DNA from 2 places in the Caldalkalibacillus uzonensis genome. Region 1 is predicted to be linked to the other one. Evidence: a T-box and tRNA genes for the amino acid it is inferred to sense, from the RefSeq annotation. Region 1 holds a T-box; the other holds one or more tRNA genes.

Region 1 (23,773 bases):
AAAGGGCGCATCTTCATTTTTTATCTCTCTGGACCAGGATGGGCGCCGGACAGGCCCTGCATAGGCCCTGGCGTCTTTCTTGTTGTCGTTGTGCATGTTGCTTGTCCTGCCAGTGTAATAGGTTTCCCACTGGATATCAGGATGATCGCCGTCCTTATCGGGGGGAAACAGGAAGGTGAGCTTGTTTTTTCTCGTCATGGCCTCTCGCTCCTCTATCAATCTAGTGCTTTTATCACTAGTCTATGAGGAACGTGCCGAATTAGAACTGCAACAGACCATCATCCCCTACCAAAGTTGAAGATACCACACCCACACCGTCTCTCCGTAGAAGTAGGCCACAAAAGTCCCCACAAAAATGAAGGGAGCAAACGGGATAGTTTCTTTACGCTGCCAACGCCCTAGCAAGATCATCACGCCGCCAACCAACGCTCCCATAAAAGAAGCTAAGACCAGGCTGAGCAGCGTCAGCGAAGGACCAAGCACCACACCGATCAAGGCGTACAGTTTAATATCTCCTCCCCCCATCCCTCCCCGGCTCACTATGCTAATTAAGAGCAATAGACCAAAACCGGTGAGACCTCCCGCCAGGTAAAACCAAAAAGAATACTCTCCGATCACAAGGCGCAATACAAGCAGGAGCACAAGTGCCGGCAGGGTAATTACATCTAAAATCAGCTTTTTCCTCAGGTCAGTCAGCACGGCCAAGACAAGAACCGAAATCAAAATCACAGCCGGCAGCAGTTCGAGCTGTAAGCCTAAGTGACGGTAGGCCAGATACAAACTGAGGCCGGTGAGCAGCTCTCCTGCAGGATACAGGGGAGAAATGGGTGACTGACAATAGCGGCATTTTCCTCTTAAAACAAGGTAACTGAGAAGCGGTACAAGGTCCCAAGGAGCTAACCGATGTTGACATTGGGGACAATGGGAAGGTGGATAAACGAAAGACTGCTTCTTCAATAGGCGAATGGCCAGTACATTATAAAAACTGCCCAAAAACAGGGCTGTCACGAAGATCAAACTATCTATGACAAACAAAGGGTATCCCTCACAAGTTAAAACGTAATCTTTTCATATTAAAAGCAAGCTAACCCTCTTGATAAACCGCCACTTTGTTGCGTCCCTTTTGCTTGGCCCCCATATACATGGCCCGGTCGGCATAGCGCAACAGACTAGCCGCGTCATCAGCATGATGGGGGTAGAGGGCCAGGCCTATGCTAACCGTCACATTGAGCAGAACAGGGCCCGCTGGTTTCTCATCATTTAAACAGGGGACCACCTCAATCCTCGTTTGCTCTACCTTCGCCCGCAACCGCTCCGCCCACTCATACGCTTCTTGCTCAGTCACGTTAATCAGCAAAATAGTAAACTCTTCTCCTCCGTAACGGGCGACAATCCCTTTTCCATTAACAACTTCCTGTATGATAGCAGCAATCCGCTTCAGAATCTCATTCCCCGCTAAATGACCATATTGGTCATTCACCTGTTTAAAGTGGTCGATATCTAACAAAATAAGCGCGAGCGGGCGATTTTGATCAGCTTGCTCTAGCTGTTTGGACAAATACCGTGTAAAGTAACGGTAATTATATAGACCTGTCAACTCGTCCCGCTCGCTTTGCCGTTTGGTCCGCTGGTAATCATAGGCGTTTTTAAAAGCGATAGCCGCCTGGCTAGCCAAAATTTCTAAAAGTGTCACATCCTCTTTACTATACCGATTCGGTTTGTTGTCGCTAACTGTTAACACACCGTATACTTTTTGATCATATTTTAGAGGCACGGCCAGGATAGACTGCTGATCGTGCAAAAAATCAGGCTCGTGCTTAAAATGGAGATCTTCTCTTTCACTGCCGATCACCTTTGTTTCTCCCTGGCTGGCCACCTGACCACTCAGACCTTCGCCAATCTGCACTTCTATGCCCATAAAGCTCACATATTCATCCGGCGGAATCCCTTTGCCAAGCAAACGGACCGGCTTTAATGTTCCTCGCCCTCGATCCACACGAAACAAATAGCAATACTGATAGGGCACCAACTTGGAAACCGCCTGCACCAAACGGTCGATCACATCTTCAAAATGGAGATTGGCCGTCATCTGGTTACCTAAATTATGAAGTGTACGCAATTTATGATTAATGGTATTAAGTCGGACAAACAAACTGAAAATCACAGTAAATGAAACAACAGGAAGAACAACATAGAGAAAAACCCAGGGACCAACCTGAGCATACAGCATATAGATGAGGATGCCAGTAGGTGTCATCATACCGAGGGGAATCACTTCCCACCACAGTGACTTCCCGAAAAATTCAGGCTTTTGATGGTAAAACAACCATTTTAACAGATTAAGCAAAATATGATTGATCACAACGGAAGTACAGATATAACCGATGATCGGCACGATTAAAGCAGGAAAAGTATCGGGAGTGAATGGACCGGTCACCCCTCCTAGAGCGTAAAAGATAGCCGCCGAACAGACTGACGTAGTCAAAAACATCATTAAATTACCCATATACCGTTCCCACGTTGTGGCTCTAATCCTGACCAACGTGACCAAAATGGACAATTGGGTTAATATGGCCTCTACCCACAGTCCAAATTGTAAAAACGCAGCCATTGACACGGCATTGGTCAAGACGATATTGGTTCCCTTAATCTCAATTGGGAAGGCATTAATGAGCACCATTAAACCCAAAAAACAGAAGATGCCGATCATGTCCTGAGCTTGAAGCCGGTGCCAATCGAAACTTTGCCACATGAACAAGAAAAAGACAGAATAGAGGACAATGGCACAGCTCAATATCAAGATTTTTTTCCAACGCCCCATCTACTCTACGCTCCTTATCAAACTTAACAACCCACCATAGTTACTCATCCAGGTCCATAATGCAGATTAATCTTACACCTTTTTACGGGGCTTGACAATGAATTTAGTAAAAATTAACTATGCCAATTGTCCTCTAAAAACAGGACTTATTTCCCTGTTTTATGTCATAAATTGTCTATCAGTGATAACGCTGGTCGTTTTGACTTATAGTTTGTCGAATGTGAGCAATAAAATACAGTGAGCCCGCAAAGCAAATCGCCTGCTGTTTCCCTGACGAGGCTAAGGCCTCGCGAAACGCTTTCTCCCAATCCGGTTCCACACTCATTTCCAGCTCGGAAGAGATCCCCTCCTGCTGAACCGCTTGATACAAATCCCGTGCTGATGCTGTTCGCGGTCCCCCCTCAAACTGAGTCAGCACCACACGCTTGGCTACACCAGTCAGAGGCTTGATCATCTCTGCCACCGGCTTGTCCTGCATGGCCGAAAAGATGACCGTCCAGTGGTGATGGGGATAGTGACGCACCAGCGACTGAGCCAAAGCTTCCATTCCTTGGGGGTTATGGGCTCCATCAATCAGCACCAGGGGCTCTCTTTGTATCACTTCCAAGCGGCCGGGCCAACTGGTCTGCTCCAGGCCCCGGCGCAGTTCTTCCTCTTCCCAAATCAGGGCATAAAATTGCTTGAGCACTTCCAGCGTCATCATGGCCACGGCAGCGTTTTGAAGCTGATGAGAACCTTTTAAACCAATACGTACATCCTGCAAACGGGTAAACATGGAACGGTACGAGAACGATTGTCCATGTTCATCACAGCTTTCATCCTCAATAAAAAAGGCTTGTCCTAAACGGTAGACTGAAGCTTTTTTCTCCTTGGCTATACCCTCGATCACCTGCAAAGGACCCTCGTCTTGAACACCTGTGATCAGTGGAACCCCGGGCTTAATAATACCTGCTTTTTCTGCGGCAATCTCCTTCAAGGTATCACCCAAAATGTGCATGTGGTCGTAACCCACATTGGTAATCACAGAAGCAATTGGAGTGACAATGTTGGTGGAGTCCAGACGGCCGCCCAGACCCACCTCCCACAGAACCACATCAGGATAGGCAATACGGGCAAAATATTCGATGGCCAAGGTGGTCACCACTTCAAATTCGGTTGGAGAGCCCAGCTCAGTCCGGGCCAACTCCTCCACCAGCGGCTTGATTTTGTTCGCCACCTGTACCAGATGCTCATCGGCGATGTCCTCTCCATTATTCTGAATGCGGTTTTGAAAGCGGATCAGGTAAGGTGAGGTAAACGCAGCCACCTGATACCCTGCTTCTTGTAACACATGACTCAGAAAGGCCAAAGTGGACCCTTTACCATTGGTTCCCCCGATATGGACAAACTTAAGCAGCCGCTCAGGATGGCCCAGGCGTTCCATCAGCCATTCCATCCGCTTCAATCCGGGTTTAATGCCCAAATGTTCCAAGCTGTGCATCCACTCAATCGCTTCCTGTGCTGTTTGAAAACTCATGATGCATCCCTCGTTAGCTCATTTTTTTCAACTCATTGATCCGCTCTTGTACTTGCTGCAATTGTTCCTGATAATCCTTCAGTTTCTCCCGCTCTGCCTCCACAATATGTTGCGGGGCTTTTGCGGTAAAGCCTTTGTTGGCAAGTTTCTGCTCAGCCCGCGCCACCTCTGCTTCAAGTTTTTGTTTTTCCTTATCCAGTCGGGCCAGTTCTTGCTCCACATCGATTAAGCCAGCCAGAGGCAGATAAATTTCAGCCCCGCTGACGACAGAGGACATGGCTTGTTCCGGCACCTCTAAATTCGTGCTGATCTCCAGTTTGTGCGGATTGGTTAAGCGGGCAATAATATCTTCATTTCCCCGTAAATATTGCTCATGGTGTACAGTGGAAGGTTTAATCATGATATCTACTGCTTTGCCCAGGGGCACGTTTACTTCGGCGCGGATATTGCGCACCGCCCGGATCACATCCATGATCAAAGCCATCTCTTTTTCTGCATCAGGCTGGTCAAACTCTGCTCTGGCTTCCGGCCAGCTGGCTACTGTGATGCTTGCTCCACTGCCTGGCAGGTGCTGCCAAATTTCCTCGGTTATAAAGGGCATAAACGGATGCAACAAACGCAGTGTCCGATCCAATGTGTAAGCAAGGACAGCCTGTGTTTCCCGCTTGGCCCCGGCATCGTCACCGTACAGCGGAATCTTGGCCATTTCAATATACCAGTCACAAAACTCATCCCAAATAAAGTGATAGAGGAGCCGTCCCACTTCACCAAACTCATATTGATCAGCCAGTTTGGTGACCTCACGTACGGTATGGTTGAGACGGTGTAAAATCCAGCGGTTTGGCGTGGACAGTTCCCCGCTGATGTCAGTCTTTTCCCCGTCAAAGTCCTGCAGGTTCATCAGGGCAAAGCGGGAAGCGTTCCAAATTTTATTGGCAAAGTTGCGGGCCGCTTCTACCTTTTCCCAATGGAAGCGCAGGTCATGTCCCGGGGAACTTCCCGTGGCCAACATGAAGCGCAAGGCATCTGCCCCGTGTTTCTCGATCACATCCATGGGGTCCACTCCGTTGCCCAGCGATTTGGACATCTTGCGCCCTTCAGCGTCGCGAATCAGGCCATGAATCAGCACATCTTTAAAGGGGCGGCTGTGGGTGAACTCCAGAGCTGTAAAGATCATGCGGGCCACCCAGAAGTAGATAATGTCGTAGCCTGTCACCAGACAATCCGTGGGATAGTAGCGCTTCATATCCGCTGTCTCATCGGGCCAGCCCATGGTGGAAAAAGGCCACAAGCCGGAGCTGAACCAGGTGTCCAGCACATCCTCATCCTGGGTAATGTCTGTTGTGCCGTATTTTTCCTGGGCGATGTGTGTGGCCTCTTCCTCTGTGCGAGCTACAATTACATCCCCGTTCGGTGTATACCAGGCTGGGATGCGGTGTCCCCACCATAACTGGCGCGAAATACACCAGTCGCGCACATTTTCGATCCAATGCAGATAGATTTTTTCAAAGCGCTCCGGCACGAAATTAACCTTGGTATCAGCTTCGTGCTGCAGGCGGATGGCCTGTTCAGCCAGCGGCTTCATTTTGACAAACCACTGGGTGGAGAGATACGGCTCCACCACAGCCCCGCTCCGTTGGCTGTGCCCCACACTATGCACGTGATCTTCAATTTTGAACAGCACCCCCTGATCTTGCAGATCCTTCACAATTAATTTCCGGCATTCAAAACGGTCCAAGCCCTGATATGGACCGGCGTTCTCATTCATGCGGCCGCTTTCGTCCATCACCAGAATTTGCTCCAGGTTGTGCCGCTGTCCAATCTCAAAGTCATTGGGGTCATGGGCAGGGGTTATTTTCACCGCCCCACTGCCAAAGGCCATATCGACATACTCATCAGCAATAATGGGGATTTCTCGGCCAACAATGGGCAGCTTCACCGTTTTGCCGATCAGATGCTTGTAACGCTCATCCTCAGGATGTACCGCCACAGCCGTATCTCCCAGCATTGTTTCAGGTCGCGTAGTCGCCACTTCAATAGAACCGCTGCCTTCAACGAGTGGATAGCGCAAATGATACAGATGACCGTTTATTTCTTTGTACTCGACCTCAATATCTGATAATGCGGTGCGGGTTTCAGGATCCCAGTTAATGATATATTTGCCCCGGTAGATTAACCCTTTCTCATAGAGGCGGACAAACACTTCCCGGACTGCCTTGGACAGCCCTTCATCCAGAGTGAAACGCTCCCGGGAATAGTCCAGGGACAAGCCCAGCTTGGCCCATTGTTCACGGATCACGGAAGCGTACTCTTCTTTCCATTCCCAAACCTGCTTGACGAAAGCTTCCCGCCCCAAATCATAGCGGGTTTTGCCCTCTTCTTTCAGTTTGGCCTCTACCCTGGCCTGCGTGGCAATGCCAGCATGGTCCATTCCCGGCAGCCACAAGGCATCGTAGCCTTGCATCCGTTTGATGCGGATAATGATATCTTGCAGGGTGCCATCCCAGGCATGTCCCAAGTGCAGACGACCAGTCACATTAGGCGGCGGGATAACAATGGTAAATGGCTCTTTCTGCGGATCTTCGCTGGGCTTAAAAAACTGATGATCCAGCCAGTATTGATACCATTTCCCCTCAGTTTGACGAGGCTCATATTTGGTGGGCATAGATAATTGTGTGTCGTTATTCATCAGGTTCACTCCTTCAGGCATACTTCTTTTTGTCTCACTTTGGCACATTTGTTTGATATCACTTGCTTGTGAACAAGTTAAACAGCAGAAACACCTGTATAATTAAAAAAAGCCTCTCACCCAAAAGGACGAAGAGACTCCGCGGTACCACCTTTTTTTACTTGCTCTTGCGACGGCCAACAGCCACTAAGTCAGGGATTAACAGTGCAGATTTCACATAAGAGGCCGGCGCTTGCCATAAGCCGTCAGGAACAAGTACGCTCAAAGAGATAACGGATCAACCGATTTTCCTTACTGCTTGCCCCTCTAGGGCCAAGGTTCAGGAAAATGACTCGAGGGCGACCTTCAATAGCCTTGTCATGGAAAATGTTTCAGCCACGCATTTTCCTCTCTGCAATGACGCCGCTATTTACTCTTCCCTCTCATTGTCATCAATCTGTATGAGATGATGTTAATCGTTACGCTACATCTATGTTTGACCATTATTTTACTGTCTATACCTGCCTTCGTCAAGCCCAGTCTCTGAGCCTCCCATGCCTAAAGGCGGGAGTTCTAGGAAGAACTGCTCCAACCTCTCTCGGACTCTCTCCGAAAGGGAACGACACTTTGTATCAGTTCATCTATCCCTTGCATATGCTGTCATAGACACCACATGTCATTCTTAGGCCTAAAAAAGGTGATTATTATGAACTTAAAATGGAACAAATATAAAATTAAACACTATTATTTGCAGTTCAAGCAGCGTTGCAAGTATTGGGGTTACCAGTCGAAAGAGATTGCAGCACAGATTTTTATTCCGCTGGCCATCTTCCAATTGGTCCGCACCATCTTTTTCCCCACGCCGTTTGATGTCTTTCTGCTCTTGGTTATCTTTGCGATTATTCTCTTCCTGCTGATTGACTGGCTGTAGTCGCCAGCAACGCTCTGGCAAACGTCCGCAGCGTATTAAAACGGTCTAATTCCTTTCTAAAACGATGGAGACGCTTCAGTGGGGAGAGGTCCTTTTTCCCCTGATAATAGGCTTCAACCTCTGTAAAGAGGCGTTCGGGGAAGAGTAGCAAAATAGCCAGCAATCCTTTGTCGAAGCGGCCCAATGGAAACTGATTTTCATAAGCAGCCATCCAGTTCATTCCGTACCCCGCCCTCACATGCAGGGAGGGTACGAGATGCCGTCTGAAAAACAGAGCCAGATCCATGACGGGATGGGCCATTTTACTTCGATCAAAATTGATGATATAACACTTCCCTTTTCTAAACACCACATGGGAACGGGCCGGACGTCCATGACAAAGCACGAGGGGCCAGTGCTTCAGCCCCGCCCCCCGTTTAATCCAAGCTTCTAAATAGCGGATGGACCGGACGGCACACTGATATAAATAGTCGAAGGCATGAAGAAAGCTACCCTCGAAAGGAGAAAACAACGGCTTTGCCTCGGCTCGTCTTTGGTAGTATTCCATGCGCCTGAGCTGTTTCAGCCAGCGTATCTTCACCCGTGTCAATGCTTCCAGGTGTTTCTGGACCGCAGGAGTGACGGTTAAGGTGAAGCGGTGAAGCCGTCCCAGTGCCGTAAGCACGCTTGGCTCCCAATCTAGCCGGTACTTTGCTTCAATATCATCATCAAGCCAGGGGGTCACATAGTATAATCTGTTCAGATAATCAACAAAGGGATCACCAAATTTATTGGGATAAAACGGGACCACAGGTGCTGACTCTTCCTGGGCTAGTTTGTCGAACCACCCGGCAAGAAGCTGCAGCTGTTTGGCTGTGACTTTGGTCTCTTTCAAGGCATATGCTCCCTGTGGGCAGACCAGTTTGGTCACGCAGCCGTACGCTGCTGTTGTTTGGGGGTGCAAGTCGTATTCACTCAACACCAAGTCCTTGACAATGGAATCGGCTTGCTCACGGTCAATCAGCAACATGTCCTCCTAAATCCTCCCGCATTTGATCAATGCGCTCCGCCAGCCAGATATGCAGCCGGTCCAGTTTTTCTTGCTGTGTGACCATCTGCTCCCATTCGTCTTGGGCGGCTGTCCCCTCTTCTTGTTGTTCAACATACCCTTGGATAAATGTTAACAGCTGCTCCGGATAGACAAGATGAGCAAGCATGTGATAAAACACATAGACAGACGGCTGGTAATCGTGTTCAAAGGCTGTGAAAAAAAGGACCAATTGCTCCTCATCTATACCAAAGCGAAGCCACAGCTCTTGGATCAATTTACTTAAGGCTTGAAAGCCCAGCACAGGTTTATCTAGGGGCCCTTCAAAGGCCAGACAACCCCCGCCCACCATCTTCCAAAAGGAGTAATCAAGCACAGGCAGTGACAGCATCTGGGACAAAACAGGCTGACTTTTGCGGTAAAGTTTCCTTGCGACAAGATAGCGTTTATAAAGCAGGGGCCATTGTTTCACAAGGAGAGAAGCAACCGCGCTCCTCTTCTTTTTTAATTTGTGTTTTAAGCGGGCCAGTTCCCCGGGAGACATAAAGGCAGACGGTGTATCCACGGCTCCCAAACCCAGCTTTAGTTTGGCAGTATCTTCTAAGGCGCAATGGATTAAAGCGGTACTTGTCCCCAGGGCTTGCCACGCTTCAGAGCGGGAAAAATCGACCGGCTCTCCTGCCAGGCGGTCCCGCACGACCAAATAGGACGATTGAGTTGAAAGGTAAGCTGTTTTGTCCCTGGTCAAAATGAAACGGTCCACTTGGCGGAAGCCTCTTTTTACCACTGCTTCCCGCCAGTGATAGGACCATTTCAAAGCATCGGGATCCTTAATTTCAGTGACCGATTTAGACCCGCAGTCCGTTTCCAGATCATAACCATCTGCGGTCCGCTGGGCCTGATAGACATGAAAATGGTATGCTTGACTGACTGCTTCCACTTCAGGAGAGGTAAACAGAAGGCGAGTCAAGCTCTCACCCCCTTTGGTTCATGGGAAAGTCAGATGCCAAGCTCCTGGAAGGAAGAGACCGTCAATTGCTTTGTTGCTGGTGGCGAATGGGGATATACACCACGTCCCCGGCAGCCACTTGCCCGGTCTCCAAACGGTTAAAGCGGATAATCTCTTCCACCGTTACCTCATAACGCTCAGCGATCTGATCCAAAGTTTCGTGGCGCTGCACAATACACATTTTCAGCTTGGCCCGTTTGGGTGCTTCCTCTTCCTTCGTTGACATCAGCTTGCTAAGAAAACTAGTCACTTTAGCCGGACGTGGCTCTTCTTCCGCCGTTTCTGTGGCTTGATCACTACTATCAGCTGGGTTCCCGTAACTTGCCGCTTGCACTTCTTCTTGATCTCCCTCGTCTTTGGGACGAATGGTTGTCTCTACACGGGGAGTGCTCTCTTCGGACTCGTCAATCTGGTCTCTGTCGTTAATCTGGTCCCTGGACTCTTCACCTTGACTGGCAGACACCTCTTCAGTTTCCTGCAGCTCCTGCTCTTTTTCTGCCTGCGGCTCCTGCTCTTCTTCCTCTGTCCTGGACTGCGGTTCCGTCGCATCTGTTTCTTGTCCAGCAATGTGCTCCTCTCCATTTGGCAGGTCGTGGGCAGAACGTGCCGCTTCTGTGTTTGACGCGCTCACTTCAAAACTAAATTGGCTCTGTGCAGCAAGCTCCTTTCTTTCTTTTAATTCCGCTCCTGATTCTGCTTCCTGTGCTTGAACCTCTTCCTGTACTCGATTACCTTCCTGTACTTGATTGCCTTCCTGTACTTGTACTTGGTCTGAGTCATCCTCTTGACTTGTTCCTTCTGCCCTGACAGCATCAAGATGCTCTAGATGCTCTTTTTCCTCTTCTCCTTTCCGGCTGTCCTCTGCACTCACCGTGCTTTCCAACTCCCTTCCGTCAGATTGACTAACAGCTGTCCCTTGATCAATGCGCGGGCTTTTTTTACGGGATGTGTTATCCACTTTTAGCCCGTTTTTCACCCCGAGCAATGAAATATCTGCTTCAATCACTAAACAATGACCATGCTCCACCGAATAATCAAACTGATCAACGCTGACATACACATCCTCCAGTTTGTCTACTTTGGTTGAGGGGACGGTGACATCAAGGGGAAACCGTTTTTCAATTTTTCCAAACTGAGGGTAATCAATTTCTTTCTGTTCAACTTGCAAGGACTGAAACTGTAACTGCTCTTTCAGCGAGCCTTTATCAAGATCCAGCTCATCATTCAGTGTTTGAAAACGCCCAGTTAAGACAAGATAACCTTTAATGTTGACAAGTTGATCTTCTTCTGACACTTCAACATCAGGTTCCAGATCCAAGCTGATAATCTCAGTGACATCGGCCCGGTCATCCAGCCAAACCGTCTCCTCCAAATGAAACCGAACCGGAGAACCGTGCTCCAACGACATAAGGCCATCCTCCTTCCAATCCCACAATAAGGGCTTTATGCTTATATATATGGGAATGTCCCCCCATTTATAACTCTTGATTAGCGTAAAAAAAGAGCCACTCCCTTCATCCTGCAGAGACTGTCACGAGCCTCATTAAAGAGAAGAGTGTGGCAAATAAAAGCGATATAGTGCTGTCAGTTAAAAAACCTTTTTACAGGCCTTCTTTAACCAAAGTAGCCAGGGCTTTGTCGCACGCAGCAATGGTCCGATCAAGATCCTCTTTGGTGTGTACGATGGAGATAAACATCCCTTCAAATTGGGATGGCGGGATATAGACGCCCTGTTCCACCATCAGCTGGAAGTAACGGGCAAACCGATTCAGGTCGGAGCGGGCAGCCTGTTCAAAGTTGGTCACCGGCCCCTCTGTAAAGAAGAACCCGACCATGGAACCCGCACGGTTAATGGTGCAAGGGATGCCATGTTTCTCTGCATTTCTGCGCAGCCCCTCTGCCAAGTAGGCCCCTTTCTCCTCCAGTTCTTCATATCGCTCCCGGGTCATCAAGGACAGTGTTTCATAACCAGCTGTCATGGCCAGCGGGTTGCCCGATAATGTTCCCGCCTGGTAAATGGGGCCCACCGGTGCCACCTGATCCATGATCTCTTTTCTGCCGCCGTAAGCCCCGACAGGCAATCCGCCACCGATCACCTTGCCAAAGCAGGTTAAATCAGGGATTACTCCATACTTACCTTGGGCGCACGCATAATCCACGCGGAAGCCGGTCATCACTTCATCAAAAATTAACAGCGCACCATATTTTTTGGTGATCTCCCGTAACCCTTCTAAAAATCCGGCCACAGGCGGCACTACACCCATGTTGCCGGCCACCGGTTCCAAAATGACGGCAGCAATATCATCTCCGTAGCGTTCAAAGGCCAGTTGGACACTGTCCAGTTCATTGTACGGCACTGTAATCGTCTGCTGAGCCGTAGCCTCGGGAACGCCGGGAGAGTCAGGCAAGCCCAGTGTGGCCACGCCTGAACCGGCTTTAATCAGCAGAAAGTCGGCATGACCGTGATAGCTGCCGATAAATTTGATGATCTTGTTGCGCTTAGTATACCCCCGGGCCAGACGCAAGGCACTCATCGTCGCCTCTGTTCCGGAGTTGACCATACGCACAATCTCCACACCAGGTACCCGTTCCACCACCAGCTTGGCCAGCGCTGTTTCAATTTCAGTTGGCGCACCGAAGCTGGTTCCTTTTTCCATCACTTTTTTCAGCGCTTCCACCACTTGAGGATGGGCATGGCCGGCAATGAGCGGTCCCCAGGAGGCCACATAGTCAATGTATTCGTTTCCGTCAATATCATAAACTTTGGATCCTTGCCCCCGTTCAAAATAGATGGGGTTCATCCCCACCGATTTAAAAGCCCTCACCGGACTGTTCACGCCACCGGGGATGTATTTTTGTGCCTCCTTAAAAGCAGCAATGGAACGTTCGTAATTAGGCATCGCTTTTCCCTCCTAACCATTTGGCCACATCTTTGGCGAAATAGGTCAAAATCAAGTCAGCACCGGCCCGTTTCAAACCGGTTAATAACTCCAGCACCACATCCCGCTCATTGATCCAGCCATTTTGGGCTGCTGCTTTAATCATTGCATATTCACCACTCACATTGTAGGCAGCCAGCGGATAGGGGAAGCGGTCCTTCAGTTCCCGGATCACGTCCATATAGGCCATGGCTGGTTTCACCATCAGCATATCTGCTCCCTGCTCAATGTCAGCTTGTGCTTCACGCAATGCTTCCAAGCGGTTGGCCGGATCCATCTGATAAGTTTTACGGTCGCCAAACTGGGGCGCCGAATGGGCGGCATCACGAAAAGGACCGTAAAAAGCAGAAGCATATTTAACCGCGTAAGACATAATGGGGAGATGCTCATAACCAGCTTCATCCAAGCCTTGCCTAATCGCATAGACAAAACCATCCATCATGTTGGAGGGAGCAATCACATCAGCCCCGGCACGGGCCTGGGAAACGGCTGTTTTGACCAGTAACTCAAGGGAAGGATCATTTTTTACTTCTCCATCTTCCACAACGCCGCAGTGACCATGATCGGTGTATTGGCACAAACAAGTGTCGGCCATCACCACCAAGTCAGGGGCTTGCTCCTTAATCAGCCGAACCGCCCGCTGGACAATGCCCTCCTCAGCATAGGCCTCACTGCCCTGTTCATCCTTATGGTTGGGAACACCAAATAAGATCACAGCAGGAATGTTGAGGGAGCGAACTGATTCAATTTCCTCTTCCAATCGGTCAAGGGAATAATGATACACACCCGGCATAGAGGTAACTTCCTCTTTTTTGTTCTCCCCTTCGACCACAAATAAGGGATAAATCAGATCATTGACAGTTAAGTCTGTTTCGCGGACCATGCGTCTCATCGCAGCTGATGAACGCAAACGACGCAAACGCTCAAACATGGTATCACCCCTTATATGTATAATAATCTTCTAATGCCCGGATTAAGCCATTTACGGTATGCTCACGAGCCACCACATGGACTGGAATACCCCGTTTTTCAGCCTCTTTGGCTGTTATAGGCCCAATACAAGCGATCGTAACCGGTAAGTCTGTCTTGGGCATCTTGTGAGAACTTAATAGTTGGTCAAATGCTTTAACGGTGGAAGCACTGGTAAAGGTGACAACATCTACTTTGCCTTGCGCCAAATCACGTACAAATTTTTCCTTGCCCTCAAGTCTATATTCTGTTTGGTAAACCACCACATCATCAACGTCAAACCCGGACTGGACCAACTGCTCAAGCAAGTGGGGGCGGACCACCTTTGCCCGGGGGTATAGCAGCCGGCTTCCCGGTTGCAATCTGTTTTGCAGCAATTGAACGAGTTCTTCCTGTTTATAAGAGTGGGGCACATGAACTTGGGACAGGCTCTCCTTGTGTAAAGCGCGGGCTGTTGCGGGACCCACCGCTGCCACAAACAGGCCATTCAGCCGGGAGATAACCCCATTTGTACCGTCCGCAGCAGCTAATTCCCCGGCCCTGTGGAAAAAGTAACGCACGCCGTTGACACTGCTGAACAGCACACCATCGTAACTGTCCAGACGATGAATGGCCTGATCCAGTGGAGCAAGATCATTGGCCCAAGTCGTCTGGATTAAGGGCAGAAGATAGGGTTGTGCCTGGCACATTTCCAGCTTGGCAATTATATCCTCTGCCTGTTCCCTTGGTCGTGTCACCACCACTGTTTTTCCGGCTAAAGCCGAACTGTTCATTCTCCCTAATCCCCCGTTCATAAGTCCAGGTCTTTCTTGACCTGAGCTAATATCTCCTCTGCCCCGCGACATTTTAAGACCCTGGCCACCTGGCGCCCCAGCTCAACGGGCTCATCCCCAGTCAGGCGTTCTTTGAGCACCGTCTGTCCATCCGGTGAAGCAATCAGGCCGGTCAACACCAGACCTGTATCACCTTTTTGTGCATAACAGGCCACAGGAACATGGCAGCTGCCCCCCATTTCAGCCAAAAAAGTGCGTTCAGCTGTCACGGCAAGCCCGGTCTGTTCATGATGGATATGTGCCAATAACCGTTTCAGTTCCTGGTCACTGGTGCGGCATTCGATGCCCAACGCCCCCTGCCCCACAGCCGGCAGACACATGTCCGGCTCAAGATACTGCGTGACAACCTCATCGTTCCAACCCATGCGCTTTAAGCCAGACGCCGCCAGGATAATGGCATCATACTGCTCTTCCTTCAGCTTCCTCAGCCGGGTATCGATATTGCCCCGAATCCATTTTATCTGTAAGTCGGGCCGGGCATGCAAGATTTGAGCTGAACGGCGCAAACTGCTCGTCCCGATCACAGCCCCTTGCGGGAGCTCCTCCAGGGGCAGACCTTTCTTGGAAATAAGACAATCCCGTGGATCCTCACGCTCCGGCACACTAGCCAGCTCCAGCCCAGGGGGCAGCTCAGCAGGCATATCTTTCACACTGTGCACCGCAAAATCAATCTTTTCATCAAGCAAAGCCTGCTCAATTTCCTTGACAAACAGCCCTTTGCCGCCTACCTTGGACAACATGCGGTCCACAACCTTATCCCCTTTGGTCACAATCTCTTTAATTTCAAAAGTGTAGGGCAAGCCCAATGCTTCCAGCTTGCTAATCACCCAGCGGGTCTGCGTCAAAGCCAGTTTGCTTCGCCTTGAACCGATGACGATGTGTCGGGCCATGTTTCAATCATCCTCTCCAAACAAAGGTGCTCACTTGCTGCACATGACATGTACTGCCCCTTTAAATATGAAATTGCGTAAATTGCGTCGAGATTAAATAGTTGGCCAACAGGACCAAAAAACAGATCACATTTAACTCGGCCAATTGTTTGCCTGCCCATCCCCGGGCCAGGCGCTGATAAAGATACGTACTGTATAACCCAATCACCAGCACGGAAAACAGCACTTTGGCATCCAGCCAAACTGCCCTCTCTAAAGTATGGTAGGCCCAAATCACACCCAGCACCAAACTCATCAATAACAGTGGTACACCTACCATATTCACCCACAAAGCGGCCTGATCCAGCTGCATTAAACTGGGCCAGCGGTAAAACTGCCTGATCTTTTTCCGTTTCAACAAAGCATGTTGCACCAGGTAGAGGGCCGATGCGATAAAAGAGATGGTAAAAGCGGCATAACTGAGAAAGGCCAAAGCAATGTGAATAAATACCCATTCCGAATGGAGTTGGCTGGCCAGTTCGGGGGAAAATTCCCGTCCCACCAGAAACAGGCTTAAGGACATCACAACAAAACCAAAAATATTAGAACTGAACAGAATAAGGTCCATCTTTAAAAACCAGTTGGTAAGCAAGCTAAAGGTGATGATCAGCCAGGCATAAAAAAATAATGTGTCAGATTGGGACAAAAACAACAACGTCTGCTGCTCGATGGCCTTGGTTGTAAAGTAAAAGGTTTGTAATCCCCAGACAATAGAAAGCAACCAGAAGGCCAGCCTATTGGCCTTCCGGTTGGATTGAAGCATATCTATGAAGTATAACAGCAGACTGCAGATATATAGGACTAACAGCAAAGAATAAAACCAGCTGTGGGCAAGCACGGGAGAAAAGAACCTCCTTTAAAGTTGGATGGGAAGTTCTTTGGCACGCGTTTTTTGAAATTCTTTATGTGGTTTTTCCAGGTTTTCAGCCAGCTTTCTGGCCTGTTCTATTTTTTCCTGCTCCTTCAACTCGTCTTCAAGGGCAAAAATTTTAGTGAACAATTCCAATGACTGCCGGGCATCCGGTTCCGCCGCCATTTCTTTCAGGCGCACGATGGGATCGTGCATCATCTGATTAATAATGCTCTTGGTGTGTTTGCGGATCACCCGGCGCTCCCGTTCGGTCAAATCGGGACATTTATTTTCAATCCGCCTCATTGTTTCCTCTTGAATGGCCATTGCTTTGTGACGCAGGGCATTAATCACAGGAACCACACCTAGCGTGGCGACCCATTGTTTAAATGCTTCCATTTCTTCTTCGATCATCATTTGGACTTTTTGTGCCTCTTTTTCCCGTTCCTTTAAATTAGCTTCCACAATGCCATTCAAATCATCAATATCATACAGAAACACGTTTTCCACGTCATGGATGGCCGGATCGAGATCACGCGGAACGGCAATATCAATTAAAAACAGCGGACGGGCCGGACGCAGTTGCATGGCGGCCTCCACATCCTGACGAGTGAGGACATATCCCTTGGCTCCTGTGGAACTGATGATAATATCCGCTTGACCCAAAGCCTCTGGAAGCCGGTCAAAAGGCAAGGCACGGCCTCCGAATTTGGCGGCCAGTACTTTAGCCCTTTCCAGCGTGCGGTTAAGCACAATCACGTCAGTCACACCATTGTCGGCCAAATGCTTGGCCGTCAATTCGCTCATTTTTCCGGCTCCGATGATCAAGGCGGCTTTCCGGTTAAGATCACCATGAATCTTACGGCTTAATTCAACGGCGGCATAGCTGACCGACACGGCATGCTGCCCGATTTGAGTCTCTGAATGGGCCCTTTTGGCTAAAGTGATCACTTGTTTGAACAAGGTGTTAAAAATGGTGCCCGTAGCCCCTTGAGCTTGGGCGGCAAAAAAGGCTTCTTTCACTTGCCCCAAAATCTGTGTCTCCCCGATTACCATAGAATCCAGGCCAACAGCCAGTCTGAACAAATGGAGGGTGGCCTCGTCATCTTCCTTAAAGTCCAGGTAAGGAGCAAATTCATGGCGTTCAGCCTGAAACCAATCGCCTAAAAACTTAGTGATAAAATCCCGTCCCCGGTGCAGCTGGTCAACAACAGCAAACACTTCCGTACGGTTACAGGTTGACAATAACACGCACTCCAGAATGCTTTTCGTATTGAACAGCTGGCCAAGGGCAACCGGAATCTCTTCTTTAGCCACAGCAAAACGTTCCCTGAGCTCAACCGGTGTCCGTTTGTAATTTAAACTGACCGTCAAGAGATGCATCTCTTTCACCTCTAATCCTACAACCATAGCCAATGTAATCCACAATTCGACACTGGACAATCATGACTCTACCCTATTATAGCAAATCTGCCCTGTTTATTCTGTGTAAAAAATATGAAAACTATGCGACAATATTAACCGCTTTCAGGCAGGATATAAGGATTCAGCGCTTGCCAAACTTCATCCTTACCCTGACCTGTTTCGGCAGAGAAGGCAATGAGCGGGACATCCTTGTCAAGTTGCAAGGTTTCCTTGATGATTTTGAGATGTTGATGTATTTTTCCTTTTGGAATTTTATCCGCTTTGGTGGCAACCACCAGTCGGGGCAGGTCCATATGATTTAGCCAGTCGGCCATCGTCTGGTCATCCTTTGTCGGCTGATGGCGGATATCGACCAGATGGCAAATAAGCTGCAACTGTTCCCGGGTGGTTAAGTATTCTTCAATAAAGCGGCCCCAGCGTTCCCGTTCTGTTTTGGATACTTTGGCATATCCGTAACCTGGCAAATCCACGAAGAAAAACTGTTTGTTAATCCTGTAAAAGTTAAGTGTCTGCGTTTTGCCCGGCTTAGAACTTGTCCGGGCCAGATTTTTACGGTTAATCAGCTTGTTGATAAACGAAGATTTGCCCACATTAGAACGCCCGGCCAAAGCAATCTCTGGCAGGGCTTCCTGTGGATATTGTTTGGCACTAACCGCACTGATCACCAGTTCGGCTTGGGTCACCTTCATGTCTGTTCCCCCTCTTTTTCTACCAAGGCGTGCTTTAAAACCTCATCCATATGTTCCACGGTGATGATGGACAGTTCCTCACGGACGCTTTCGGGAATATCATCAATATCTTTATCATTCTCTTTGGGGATGAGGATTTTTTTCAAGCCGGCCCGGTGGGCAGCTAAGGCCTTTTCTTTCAAACCACCGATGGGCAGCACCCGGCCGCGGAGGGTAATCTCTCCGGTCATGCCCACTTCTTTGGAGACTGGCTTGCCGCTTAAAGCTGATACCAACGCAGTGGCCATGGTGATGCCGGCTGACGGACCATCCTTGGGAATGGCCCCTTCGGGAACATGGATATGAATATCATTCTCCTCGTGAAACTCAGGATCAATGTCCAGGGATTCGGCTTTGGAGCGAATGTAACTGAAAGCAGCCTGGGCCGACTCCTTCATCACATCCCCCAATTTGCCTGTTAAGGTCAGTTTCCCTTTGCCTGGGACAACGGTCACTTCAATACTTAAAGTATCACCGCCAACTGATGTCCAGGCCAGCCCGGTGGCCACACCCACCTGATCGTCCACTTCAGCCAGGCCATAGCGGAATTTGGGCTTGCCTAACAGGTCCTCCAGGGTATTTTCAGTCACAACAACCCGCTTCTTGTCTCCAGCAACGATCAGCTTGGCCGCTTTGCGGCAAATGGTGGCCAGTTGCCGCTCCAAGTTGCGCACGCCTGCTTCCCGGGTGTAGCGGCGAATCACTTTTAACAAGGCCTCTTCCTTCAACTGCAATTGGTTCTTTTTCAGACCGTGTTCGTCCATTTGCTTCGGAAGCAGATAATGAAAGGCAATTTCTTTTTTCTCCACTTCCGTATAGCCGGGAATGTAGATCAATTCCATCCGGTCCAACAGCGGACGGGGGATGGTATGGGTGGTATTGGCTGTGGTGATAAACATCACTTTAGACAAGTCATAAGGTTCCTCAATAAAATGGTCGCTAAACGTATTGTTTTGCTCTGGGTCCAAAACCTCCAACAGCGCACTGGCTGGGTCTCCCCTGAAATCATGGGCCATTTTATCGATTTCATCCAATAAAAAAACAGGGTTGACCGTACCGGCTGTTTTCATGCCCTGGATGATGCGTCCCGGCAAGGCCCCCACATAGGTGCGGCGGTGCCCGCGTATTTCCGCTTCATCACGCACCCCGCCCAGTGAAATGCGGACAAATTTGCGGCCCATCGATTTGGCAATGGAGCGGGCCAACGATGTCTTGCCCACCCCAGGAGGTCCCACCAGACAGAGAATGGGGCCTTTAATTTTATTGACCAGCTTTTGAACAGCCAAGTATTCCAAGACGCGCTCTTTCGGTTTTTCCAGGCCATAGTGATCAGCGTCCAGAATCTTCTCTGCTTCGGCAATATCGATGCGGTCCTCTGTGCGCTCGGTCCAAGGCAAGTTAAGCAACCAGTCGATATAATTGCGGATTACGCTGCTTTCAGCAGACGTGGGCGGCATTTTTTCGTAACGTTCCAGTTCTTTTTCCACCTTCTCTTTGATCCGCTCCGGAACGTTTTTTTCCTCCAGCCTTTTGCGCAGCTCTTCCACTTCACCGGCCCGTCCCTCTTTCTCTCCCAACTCTTTTTGAATGGCTTTCATTTGTTCCCGCAGGTAGTATTCTTTCTGCGTCTTTTCCATGGATTTCTTAACCCGCTGGCCAATTTTGCGCTCCAGCTCCAACACTTCTTTTTCATTACTGAGGATGGACAAAATCTTTTCCAGCCGGTCGCGAACATTAATCGTCTCCAAAATAGCCTGTTTATCCTTCACTTTGAGGGAGAGATGGCTGGCGATCACATCAGCCAGCCGGCCGGGCTCATCAATATCCCTGACTGCAGCCAGTGTTTCCGGGGTAATCTTTTTAGATAAAGAGATGTATTGCTCAAATTGCTTTAAGACAGCGCGCATCAACGCTTCCGTTTCCAGTTCATTGTCATCCCGGTCAGCGACTCGTTCCGCACGCACCATAAAAGCCTCATCATCCTCCAGGAAGGCCTTGATCTTGGCACGGTACAAGCCTTCTACCAAGACCCGGATCGTGCCGTTGGGCAGCTTTAACATTTGTTTCACGTGGGCCACTGTACCCACTTGATAAATGTCCTCTTCCGCCGGTTCATCTATATGAATATCTTTTTGGGTAGCTAGGAAAATCTGATGATCATCCACCATCGCCTTTTCCAGGGCATTAACCGATTTTGGACGGCCTACATCCAGGTGCAAGACCATCGTGGGATAAACAATGATTCCTCTTAGGGGCAACAGAGGAATCACCCGTTCACGTTGTTCATCTTGCCCGTTCCCCATAAACGTTCACCTCCAATAGCTATGCGGTTCAGGACCTGTTGTACAATGCTGAATGTATGTCTCATTTTAGCTTATCCGTTTAGATTTGTCTAACAGGAAGCGAAAGCGATCAGCAGAGTGAGGAAGATCAGCTGACAGGAGTCGTTTGGGCTGTCAGGATCTCAGCTTCCTGAGGCATATCAACACCTTGCTTCTCTTTCTCGGTGACAAGGGCAAGTTTGAATACGTCTTCCAGATAATCAACCGGGATCACTTCAATATTGTCCATCTCTTTGAAGATGGCCTGATCATTTTCACGGGGAATAATCACCCGGTTACAACCTGCTTGTATGGCTGCTTCCACTTTGGCCACCACACCGCCAACCGGTTTGACCTTGCCGTGAATGCTGAGTTCCCCCGTCATGGCCAGTTTGTTATCCACCGGGATATTTTTGACGGCCGAGTAAATGGCCGTGGCCATAGTGATGCCAGCGGAGGGTCCGTCAATGGGAATGCCTCCCGGAAAGTTGACATGCAGATCATAGGCATACGGATCGATATCTGTGCGGCGCAAGACGGTCAAGACGTTTTCAATTGACCCTTTGGCCATCGATTTGCGCCGGATGGAGCGGCCCCGGTTACCCATTGTTTCCTCTTCTGCTACGCCGGTAATGTTGATGGTTCCCCTGCTGCCGTCAGTCACTGGTATGGCTGTTACTTCAATCTCCAAGAGAGCACCCATATTGGGGCCGTAAACAGCCAAGCCATTGACAAAGCCGACTTGGGGCTCAGGCGGCACCTTCTTCTCCGGACGGGGGGATTTCTGGCTGCTGTGGATCACCCATTCCACATCACTGGTTTTAATGGTATGGCGTCCCTCGCTTAAAGCAATACCGGAAGCAATTTGAATCACGTTGACCGCTTCCCGTCCGTTAGTGGCATAACGGGTAATCACATCAATAGCCCCCTGTTCATATTCAAAGCGGATCTTTTTGATGGCGCCCTTGGCGATTTTAGCGATTTCATCCGGCTTGAGTGCACGAAAGAAAATCTCCAGGCAACGGGAACGAATGGCTGGCGGGATCTCCTCCGGTGTACGGGTGGTGGCTCCGATCAGACGAAAGTCGGCAGGCAGTCCGTTTTGGAAAATATCATGAATATGAGTCGGAATCTGGGGGTTTTCTTCACTGTAATAGGCACTCTCCAAATACACTTTGCGGTCTTCAAGGACCTTTAATAATTTATTCATTTGGATAGGATGCAATTCGCCTATTTCATCAATAAAAAGGACACCTCCGTGTGCCTTGGTCACTGCCCCGGGCTTGGGCTGGGGGATGCCTGCTTGCCCCATGGCTCCGGCACCCTGGTAAATGGGATCATGCACGGAGCCGATTAATGGATCGGCGATGCCCCGTTCATCAAAGCGTGCTGTTGTCGCATCCAATTCCACAAACTTGGCATCCTCCCTAAAAGGGGAAGCACTGCTTTTTTTGGCTTCTTCCAAAACAAGACGGGCGGCTGCTGTTTTCCCTACCCCGGGAGGTCCGTAAACGATTACATGTTGTGGGTTAGGGCCACACAGGGCTGCCCGTAGCGCGCGGATACCGTCTTCTTGTCCAATAATCTCGCTAAATGAAGAGGGCCGCACTTTTTCATTGAGCGGTTGTGTTAAGGAGATGGAGCGCAGACGGCGCAACTGCTCCAATTCCTTTTTTGATTCTCTATCGACAGCGATGCGGCTGGACCGCTGATTGCGCAACAAATTCCAAAAGTAGAGCCCGATGATGATCCCGAAAAAGACCTGTACCAGGATCACAATCATCATAAAATCCATTTGTTTATTCCCTCCCCGATGTTGGTACACGTGGTTTCCTGTTGATATTTTGTAGTATTGCCTCAAGGGGAGAGAGATAAACAAAAAAGCCGCTTAAGAATGCCTTAAGCGGCTGACGATTTATGGCAATGGGATCAGGCACTTTCCTTCGGTTTTTCGTTTTGCACCACTTCACCTTCAGTGGTGATCAGGACCGGTGGAAGCTGATTTTCAACTACACTCTTGGTAATCAGGCATTTCTTAATGTCGGAGCGGGACGGCAGATCAAACATGACATCCAACATAATGGACTCAATGATGGAGCGCAATCCGCGGGCCCCTGTGTTGCGTTTGATGGCCTCTTTAGCAATGGCACGCAAGGCCTCTTCCTCAAATTCAAGCTCCACGTTGTCCATTTCCATCAGCTTCTGGTACTGCTTCACCAGCGCGTTTTTCGGCTTGGTTAAGATTTCGACCAATGCCTCTTCATCCAGCGGTTCCAAAGTGGAGATGACCGGCAAACGACCGACAAACTCCGGAATCAGGCCGAATTTGAGCAGGTCTTCCGGCAGCACTTTGGACAGGTATTCCCCTGGCTTTAAGTCCCGGCTCTCTGCCGTCGTGCCGAAACCGATCACCTTTTTGCCGATGCGTCGCTTGATGATTTGTTCAATGCCGTCAAAAGCACCGCCGCAGATAAACAGAATGTTAGTGGTATCGATCTGGATAAACTCCTGGTGCGGATGTTTGCGTCCCCCTTGGGGAGGTACGCTGGCTGTGGTCCCTTCCAAAATCTTAAGCAAGGCTTGCTGCACACCTTCACCGGAGACATCACGGGTGATGGACGGATTTTCTGACTTGCGGGCCACCTTATCGATTTCATCAATATAGATGATCCCTTTTTCAGCTCGCTCTACATCGTAGTCGGCCGCTTGAATCAATTTCAGCAAGATGTTCTCCACGTCTTCGCCCACGTAACCGGCTTCGGTCAAGGATGTGGCATCAGCGATGGCAAAAGGAACATTTAAAACGC
Region 2 (6,658 bases), on a different contig from region 1:
TGGAGGAGCAGGTTGTCTGTTTCTAGAGGGTTGTCGCTGAGCAGCTGCTGAACAATGGTTTCATTACCGACCGAGAGCTGTGCCGGAGAGGGCTGACGGTGCAAGAGATCAGGCAGCTTTTCAAAGACCTCGTGAAGCGGTTGTACCAGGTCGACCGGTGCTTGCCAACTGTGCAACTCTTCACTTCGGGGGGCATTGGCCAATTCGGGCAACAATGAAGTTAACACATATGGCCGGTGTTCATCGCCAATATGCTCCAGGATTTCGAAAGCCTTATTATGGAAATCGAGCGTGTGGCCTGTATTCATATAGAAATGATCGGTGATGGCCGTCATCATCATCTCATTTAACGCTTCGGTTGTTGCACCGCTCTCAATGGCTGTCAGCAACACTCGTTCTGCCCCACGGACATCCCGCACTTCAACATTGTGCCGGTACCACTGGACCAACTGTTCAAAACGGGGATGTTCATTCCCTGTTTTAGAAAGGGGCCCCAATAAAAAACGAGTGCCCATTCCGGCACTTTCACGGGCCACATGTATCAGTCCGTGGAACCTCATGCAGGGTTTACCACTGGCACGCCATGGGTTGCCGTCAACCCGAATTACACGTCCATTAATGTCGAAGCAGCCTTAAAGGATCTATTAATCAGCAATTATCCCGTTCAAGACCAAGAAGAGATCACACAGATTGAACTTCGGCCGTATGAAGCAAGAGTGTATTTATTAAAGGCTTAGCCTTCACAATTGGATGGTAAATTTTTCAAAGCTTTTTAACTGCGAAACAAAGCAAGTTTAATAATAAAGACTAAAAGGGAAGATGATATTGTATAATGAGGGTACAACCCCTGGATACATAATGGCCGTTCAATCAATTAGATTGATGAGAAGGGGTATGCCAAAAATTGATGGAGGTGTTGCACTGATGGATATGTCCCGCAAGGCGATTCCTTACACGCCCAATGAAAAAGAACTGAGTGAGATGACCATTGCTATTGTTTCCACAGCGGGTGCTCATTTGAAAGACCAAGAGCCGTTTAACACAGACGGTGACCACACCTATCGTTTAATTTCCGGTGATGCCGATACGTCCCAATTTACAGTTACCCATGGGGCGCCGAAAGAGCATTACAACACCGATGAACCGAAGAAGGATATTAATGTCATCTTTCCTTTGGACCGCTTGCGTGAACTAAAAGAAGAAGGTTTTATCGGTGATGTGAACAACAAGCATATTTCCATGATGGGCTATGCCATGCGCTTAAAGCAAATTTTGGATGAAACCGTGCCGCAAGTGGCTAAGGAAATTACCCGCTCCAAAGCGGATGCCGTTTTGCTAACCGCTGGATGACCGCTTTGCCATCGTACCGTGGTTGCGGTACAACGTGCGATTGAAATGTCAGGCATTCCAACGGTTCTGGTCACCTTAGATAAGGAACAATCCGGATTAATGCGTCCGCCCCGGGCGATTCATCCGGTCGGCTTTAAATTTGGCCACTCTTTGGGTAAACCGGATGATGCCGAAACGCAAAAAGCTGTGATCAAAGCAGCGTTGGAACAACTGACGCTGAAACAGGAGCCCGGCCATATCCATGATAAGGAGTTTCCCACTTACTAAGCCGACTGAATAGGCCCAAACAACCCAACCTATGAGGTTCACCCTCCTCTCATCACGAGAGGGGGGTTTTCGTTTGCCACCTTGATCATCCTGCATATCTTGTGCTGTGTTTTTATTTTTTAGCTTGAGAGCCGAGGGCAAACAGCTTCATCTCTGGCTGCATACCCCACAACCGGCTTGGAAGTTACTCACATCCAAGCTTACAACAGGGATGGTGGCCTTGATCTTTTCCGTTTCACTCAGCGCGGGCTATGGTTGGCTTTATTTTTTAACATACAATCTCCATCATATATGGCCGGCGGAGGAACAAACCCTGATGGCCGTTATGGCCCTGGGAATGTTGTACGTGTTATTGTCAGCACTGTATTTGGGGGTGTGGGTTATTTTTTTATGGGTGGTGTACCACGTTTTAAAAACCAGGTTGGGACAATGGAGCGGTTTAATCACCGTTCTTATCGTTTTGGGGCTGACCTGGTTGTTATCTAAAATCCAAGACTCCGCTGTGTTTGCAGCTACTTTTGGCCGGCTGGTCATTGAAACTGGTTTAACCATCCCTCTTCCCGTCGGTGCAGATCAATGGTACGTTGAATCATTGCCTCCTTTGGCTTTGGGCCAGTATCTCTTCCATGCCCTGCTTGCCCTGTGTATCTTCATCGGAGTCTGCTGGCTGTTAGATCAGCAAACAGAGGTGTAAGCCATGGGCTATGAATTTGATAAAACGAAGCCAATCTATTTACAACTCGTTGAGCGGATTTGCTGGAGAATTGTGCGTCAGGAGTTAGCAGCAGGAGAAAAACTGCCCTCTGTGCGGGAGATGGCGGTGCAATCTGGGGTTAATCCCAATACGGTCCAACGCACCTATGCCGAATTGGAGCGCATGGGGGTCACTGAAACCAGACGTGGCCAGGGCACTTTTGTGACAACAGATACTGAACACTTAGCAAACCTTCGGGAGACGCTGAAAACCAGCCATATGATGCAGTTTGTAAAAAAAATGAGAGCCATGGGTTTTACCAACAGCGAAATCTTGAGCGGGGTGCAAACCGCCTTGGACTCCGTAGTTGAAGAGGACGGGAAGGAGGAGCGTTATGATGTTTGAATGTCAGCAGGTGACCAAACGCTATTTGGGTCAGACGGCGTTGAACAAGGTGACGCTGCAACTTCCGCAAGGGAAAATGATCGGTGTGATTGGCCCAAACGGCAGCGGTAAAACAACGTTATTGAAACTATTGGCCGGACTATGCCAGCCTAGTGAAGGGAAAGTGCTGGTTGGCGGACGGGTGCTGAAGCGCCGGGATGCGGCCAAGATTGCCTATTTGTCTGAACTGGATGCTTTCTACTCCTTCTTTACCGTTGAAGAAACGCTGCATTTTTTTGCTTCACAATTCGGCGATTTAAACGTAGCCAAGGCGGAGCAGATGCTGCAATTTTTGAATCTGGATGCTCAGGTCAAAGTCAGCCATCTGTCCAAAGGTCACCGCGGCCGCTTGAAATTGGTGCTCGCCTTAGCCAGGGATGTGCCCTTAAAAGAGGGAAAAGTCCTTGGTTGTTATGATGCTGATGAGATTCGCAGCCACTATGGGCAAAGCTTGACGGAGTGGATGAAGAGAGTTTATGAAGGGCGACAGGATGTGCTTACTGATTAAAATGGGGAATGGAGGATATATATGATGGAACCTGTCTGCCGTTTAGACCATGTGAGTAAAATAATCGGTTCCAAAACGATCATCGAAGATATTTCATTGGATATTTATCCGGGAGAAGTGTTTGGTTTGCTGGGGCCCAATGGGGCCGGTAAAACGACGACCATGCGCATGATGGTAGGCCTTATGTCCATGAGCAAAGGAAATATTTTAATCCAGGGGCATAGTATCCGGGATCATTTTGAACAAGCCATCGCCCATGTGGGAGCGATTATTGAACAGCCGCAACTGTACAACTATCTAACCGGCTATGAAAACCTGATTCATTTTGCCCGCATGGCAGAGCATGTCACCGACGACCGCATTGAGGAGATTGTGGAACTGGTGGGCTTGGCAGACCGCATTGATGATAAGGTAAAAACCTATTCATTGGGGATGCGTCAACGGTTAGGTTTGGCCCAAGCGTTGCTTCACTCTCCTTCTTTACTGATTTTGGATGAACCGACCAACGGCTTAGATCCTGCCGGAATCAGAGAGATCAGAAACTATCTGCGCCGTTTGGCCCAGGAAGAAGGGGTCTCAGTGGTGGTTTCCAGCCATTTGTTAGCCGAAATGCAGTTGATGTGTGACCGCATCGCCATTATCGACAAGGGAAAATTGTTGGATGTGCAATCGGTTGAGACCTTTTTAAACTCAGCACATCAACACATGATCACCTTCACCGTCGATCCGCTTCACCAAGCGGTGCAGGTCATGGAGGATCATGCTGTTCCTGTCCGACATGTCACTGATCATGAATTCAAAGTCATGCTGGAAAAGGAACAAATTCCGGACGTGGTCCAACACCTTGTGCAGGCCAAGGTAAAGATATACGGTATTCGACCTGCAGGAGAGAAAACCTTGGAGGAACGGTTCTTGGAAATGACAGGAGGCAAAGCGCAATGAACATCTGGTTAGGCTTACTGCAAAATGAACAGTTAAAATTATACCGCAGGATGGGGACATGGGTGATGTTTATATTGCTGCTCATGGCCATTGTGGGTATCGCCTTTATCACAAAATATGTTCTTCCTATCGCGGCAAGTGAAGGGGCATCCCCATTGTTGTATTTTATGAATGTAACGGTTCCCCTGTTTGGACTGATCACCTTGTTTGCGATCATTGTTGCTGCCACATCGGTAGCCAATGAATTTTCACAGGGGACCATCAAGCTATTGCTCATCCGTCCCATCCATCGTGCCAAAATTTTGTTGGCCAAATATATCGCTGTACTGCTGTTTAGTATGTATATGATTGTGGTGCTGTTTCTCGGTTCGCTGGTGCTGGGGGGCGTGTTGTTCGGCTTTGAAGGATTATGGACCAATCCGGGTGGGGATTTCCTAGAGGACCAAGGATTAAGCGGTCTTTTGCAGCAATATGCGTTTGAGAGCATTCCGCTCGTAATGATGGTCACCTTTGCTTTTATGGTGGCTGCCGTTTTCACCAACAGTGCTTTGGCTATCGGCTTATCCATGTTTCTGATGTTTACTGGCGGACAGTTGGCTGTTTTATTAAGCCAGTATCCGTGGGTCAAATGGATCTTGTTTGCCCACTTTGATCTCAGGCAATATGTGGATGGGCTTCCCCTCGTTGAGGGCATGACCCTCTCATTTTCCTTACTGGTCTTATCTATGTATTACATCCTGTTTATCTTGGTGACTTGGTTAACCTTCATAAAACGGGACATCACCGCTTAGTCCTGCTGACGGTCTATGTTTTACCAGTCAAATGCCAATGACTGAGACGATTGATGGCGGAGGAAATATGGAAAAATTTATTGCCATTTGGCGGTTGACTTCACACTGAAGACATGTTATATTATTGTCTGTCGCCGCTGGTGAGACAAGAAAAAACGCAAGTTTTAAGCGGCGTTAAGACATGGAGAGGTGTCCGAGCTGGCCGAAGGAGCACGATTGGAAATCGTGTAGGCGGGGATAACCCGTCTCGAGGGTTCGAATCCCTCCCTCTCCGCCATATTAAATCAAAGATACATTTTACGTGGCCCGTTGGTGAAGTGGCTTAACACACCGGCCTTTCACGCCGGCATTCAGGGGTTCGAATCCCCTACGGGTCACCATTATGGAGGGTTAGCTCAGCTGGGAGAGCACTTGCCTTACAAGCAAGGGGTCGGCGGTTCGAACCCGTCACCCTCCACCACTTTCATAAGAATGACGCGGGGTGGAGCAGTCTGGTAGCTCGTCGGGCTCATAACCCGAAGGTCGCAGGTTCAAATCCTGCCCCCGCAACCAAAATATGAGCGCTACTACGTCGAATTTTCATCGATGGAAGCGAAAATCGTGGTACCCGCAGGGTGCAACCAATATATTTGCGCAACATGATACATTGTGGAGCTGTGGTGTAGAGGCCTAACATGCCTGCCTGTCACGCAGGAGATCGCGGGTTCGAATCCCGTCAGCTCCGCCATTTTATGTCTATTTAACTAACAGGGACTGCTAGTCACAAAGCAATTGACAGCATCTCAAAACGTGTGTTATATTAACAATTGTCTCTGGCTCGGTAGCTCAGTCGGTAGAGCAGAGGACTGAAAATCCTCGTGTCGGCGGTTCGATTCCGTCCCGAGCCACCACTTAAAATATGGATTAATAGCGTGCCGGTGTAGCTCAATTGGCAGAGCAACTGACTTGTAATCAGTGGGTTGGGGGTTCGATTCCTCTCGCCGGCACCATACGAAAATGTGGAGGGGTAGCGAAGTGGCTAAACGCGGCAGACTGTAAATCTGCTCCCTCTGGGTTCGGCGGTTCGAATCCGTCCCCCTCCACCATATTGCAGGGGCATAGTTCAATGGTAGAACGGCGGTCTCCAAAACCGCAAGTGTGGGTTCGATTCCTACTGCCCCTGCCACTCTATATAACATGGCGGCTGTGGCGAAGTGGTTAACGCACCGGATTGTGGCTCCGGCATTCGTGGGTTCGAATCCCATCAGTCGCCCCATAGTTTTACTGTTGGGCTGTAGCCAAGCGGTAAGGCAACGGGTTTTGGCCCCGTGATGCGCTGGTTCGAATCCAGCCAGCCCAGCCATTCTATGCGAGCGGAAATAGCTCAGGGGTAGAGCACCACCTTGCCAAGGTGGGGGTCGCGGGTTCGAATCCCGTTTTCCGCTCCATTTTTATACACACTTTTATATGTGATTTAAGTGGCGGCATAGCCAAGTGGTAAGGCAGAGGTCTGCAAAACCTTTATCCCCGGTTCGAATCCGGGTGCCGCCTCCATTTTAACTTTAAGTATGCTTCTTTCCTGTGAAAGAAGTTTTTTATTTTATGATTCCCAAAAATAGGTCATAAGTCGTGTACCTAATTGAAGAAAAAAATGGTAACATAATAGACAGGACATTGGTCCTG

What was found. The T-box of region 1 lies ahead of J2S00_RS11170 (valine--tRNA ligase). A T-box ahead of a tRNA ligase gene usually reads a tRNA of that ligase, here a tRNA-Val.
Region 2: it has a tRNA-Val gene. The T-box ahead of J2S00_RS11170 (valine--tRNA ligase) is inferred to sense a tRNA for this amino acid. The anticodon was not compared.

What each region holds. Positions count from the first base shown of each region.
Region 1 covers NZ_JAUSUQ010000008.1:3,827-27,599, reverse strand. The annotation lists gene J2S00_RS11190 (SPOR domain-containing protein) at 1-198, opposite strand, end outside; gene J2S00_RS11185 (prepilin peptidase) at 286-1,008, opposite strand; gene J2S00_RS11180 (sensor domain-containing diguanylate cyclase) at 1,085-2,821, opposite strand; gene J2S00_RS11175 (bifunctional folylpolyglutamate synthase/dihydrofolate synthase) at 3,000-4,337, opposite strand; gene J2S00_RS11170 (valine--tRNA ligase) at 4,351-7,026, opposite strand; T-box leader at 7,148-7,461, opposite strand; gene J2S00_RS11165 (YszA family small membrane protein) at 7,679-7,936, shown strand; gene J2S00_RS11160 (YutH/CotS family kinase-like spore coat protein) at 7,905-8,942, opposite strand; gene J2S00_RS11155 (hypothetical protein) at 8,932-9,933, opposite strand; gene J2S00_RS11150 (LysM peptidoglycan-binding domain-containing protein) at 9,995-11,380, opposite strand; gene hemL (glutamate-1-semialdehyde 2,1-aminomutase) at 11,574-12,872, opposite strand; gene hemB (porphobilinogen synthase) at 12,865-13,842, opposite strand; gene J2S00_RS11135 (uroporphyrinogen-III synthase) at 13,847-14,653, opposite strand; gene hemC (hydroxymethylbilane synthase) at 14,671-15,603, opposite strand; gene J2S00_RS11125 (cytochrome c biogenesis protein) at 15,665-16,405, opposite strand; gene hemA (glutamyl-tRNA reductase) at 16,499-17,875, opposite strand; gene yihA (ribosome biogenesis GTP-binding protein YihA/YsxC) at 18,010-18,606, opposite strand; gene lon (endopeptidase La) at 18,603-20,948, opposite strand; gene lonB (ATP-dependent protease LonB) at 21,076-22,761, opposite strand; gene clpX (ATP-dependent protease ATP-binding subunit ClpX) at 22,896-23,773, opposite strand, start outside.
Region 2 covers NZ_JAUSUQ010000017.1:49,881-56,538, reverse strand. The annotation lists gene J2S00_RS17485 (Rieske (2Fe-2S) protein) at 1-536, opposite strand, end outside; partial or broken gene J2S00_RS17480 (hypothetical protein) at 555-737, shown strand; gene J2S00_RS17475 (glycine/sarcosine/betaine reductase selenoprotein B family protein) at 895-1,350, shown strand; gene J2S00_RS17470 (hypothetical protein) at 1,369-1,617, shown strand; gene J2S00_RS17465 (hypothetical protein) at 1,742-2,311, shown strand; gene J2S00_RS17460 (GntR family transcriptional regulator) at 2,315-2,716, shown strand; gene J2S00_RS17455 (ATP-binding cassette domain-containing protein) at 2,706-3,263, shown strand; gene J2S00_RS17450 (ABC transporter ATP-binding protein) at 3,288-4,205, shown strand; gene J2S00_RS17445 (DUF2705 family protein) at 4,202-4,996, shown strand; tRNA gene J2S00_RS17440 (tRNA-Ser) at 5,180-5,273, shown strand; tRNA gene J2S00_RS17435 (tRNA-Glu) at 5,300-5,376, shown strand; tRNA gene J2S00_RS17430 (tRNA-Val) at 5,381-5,456, shown strand; tRNA gene J2S00_RS17425 (tRNA-Met) at 5,472-5,548, shown strand; tRNA gene J2S00_RS17420 (tRNA-Asp) at 5,647-5,723, shown strand; tRNA gene J2S00_RS17415 (tRNA-Phe) at 5,811-5,886, shown strand; tRNA gene J2S00_RS17410 (tRNA-Thr) at 5,910-5,985, shown strand; tRNA gene J2S00_RS17405 (tRNA-Tyr) at 5,997-6,081, shown strand; tRNA gene J2S00_RS17400 (tRNA-Trp) at 6,088-6,161, shown strand; tRNA gene J2S00_RS17395 (tRNA-His) at 6,176-6,251, shown strand; tRNA gene J2S00_RS17390 (tRNA-Gln) at 6,264-6,338, shown strand; tRNA gene J2S00_RS17385 (tRNA-Gly) at 6,349-6,423, shown strand; tRNA gene J2S00_RS17380 (tRNA-Cys) at 6,456-6,529, shown strand.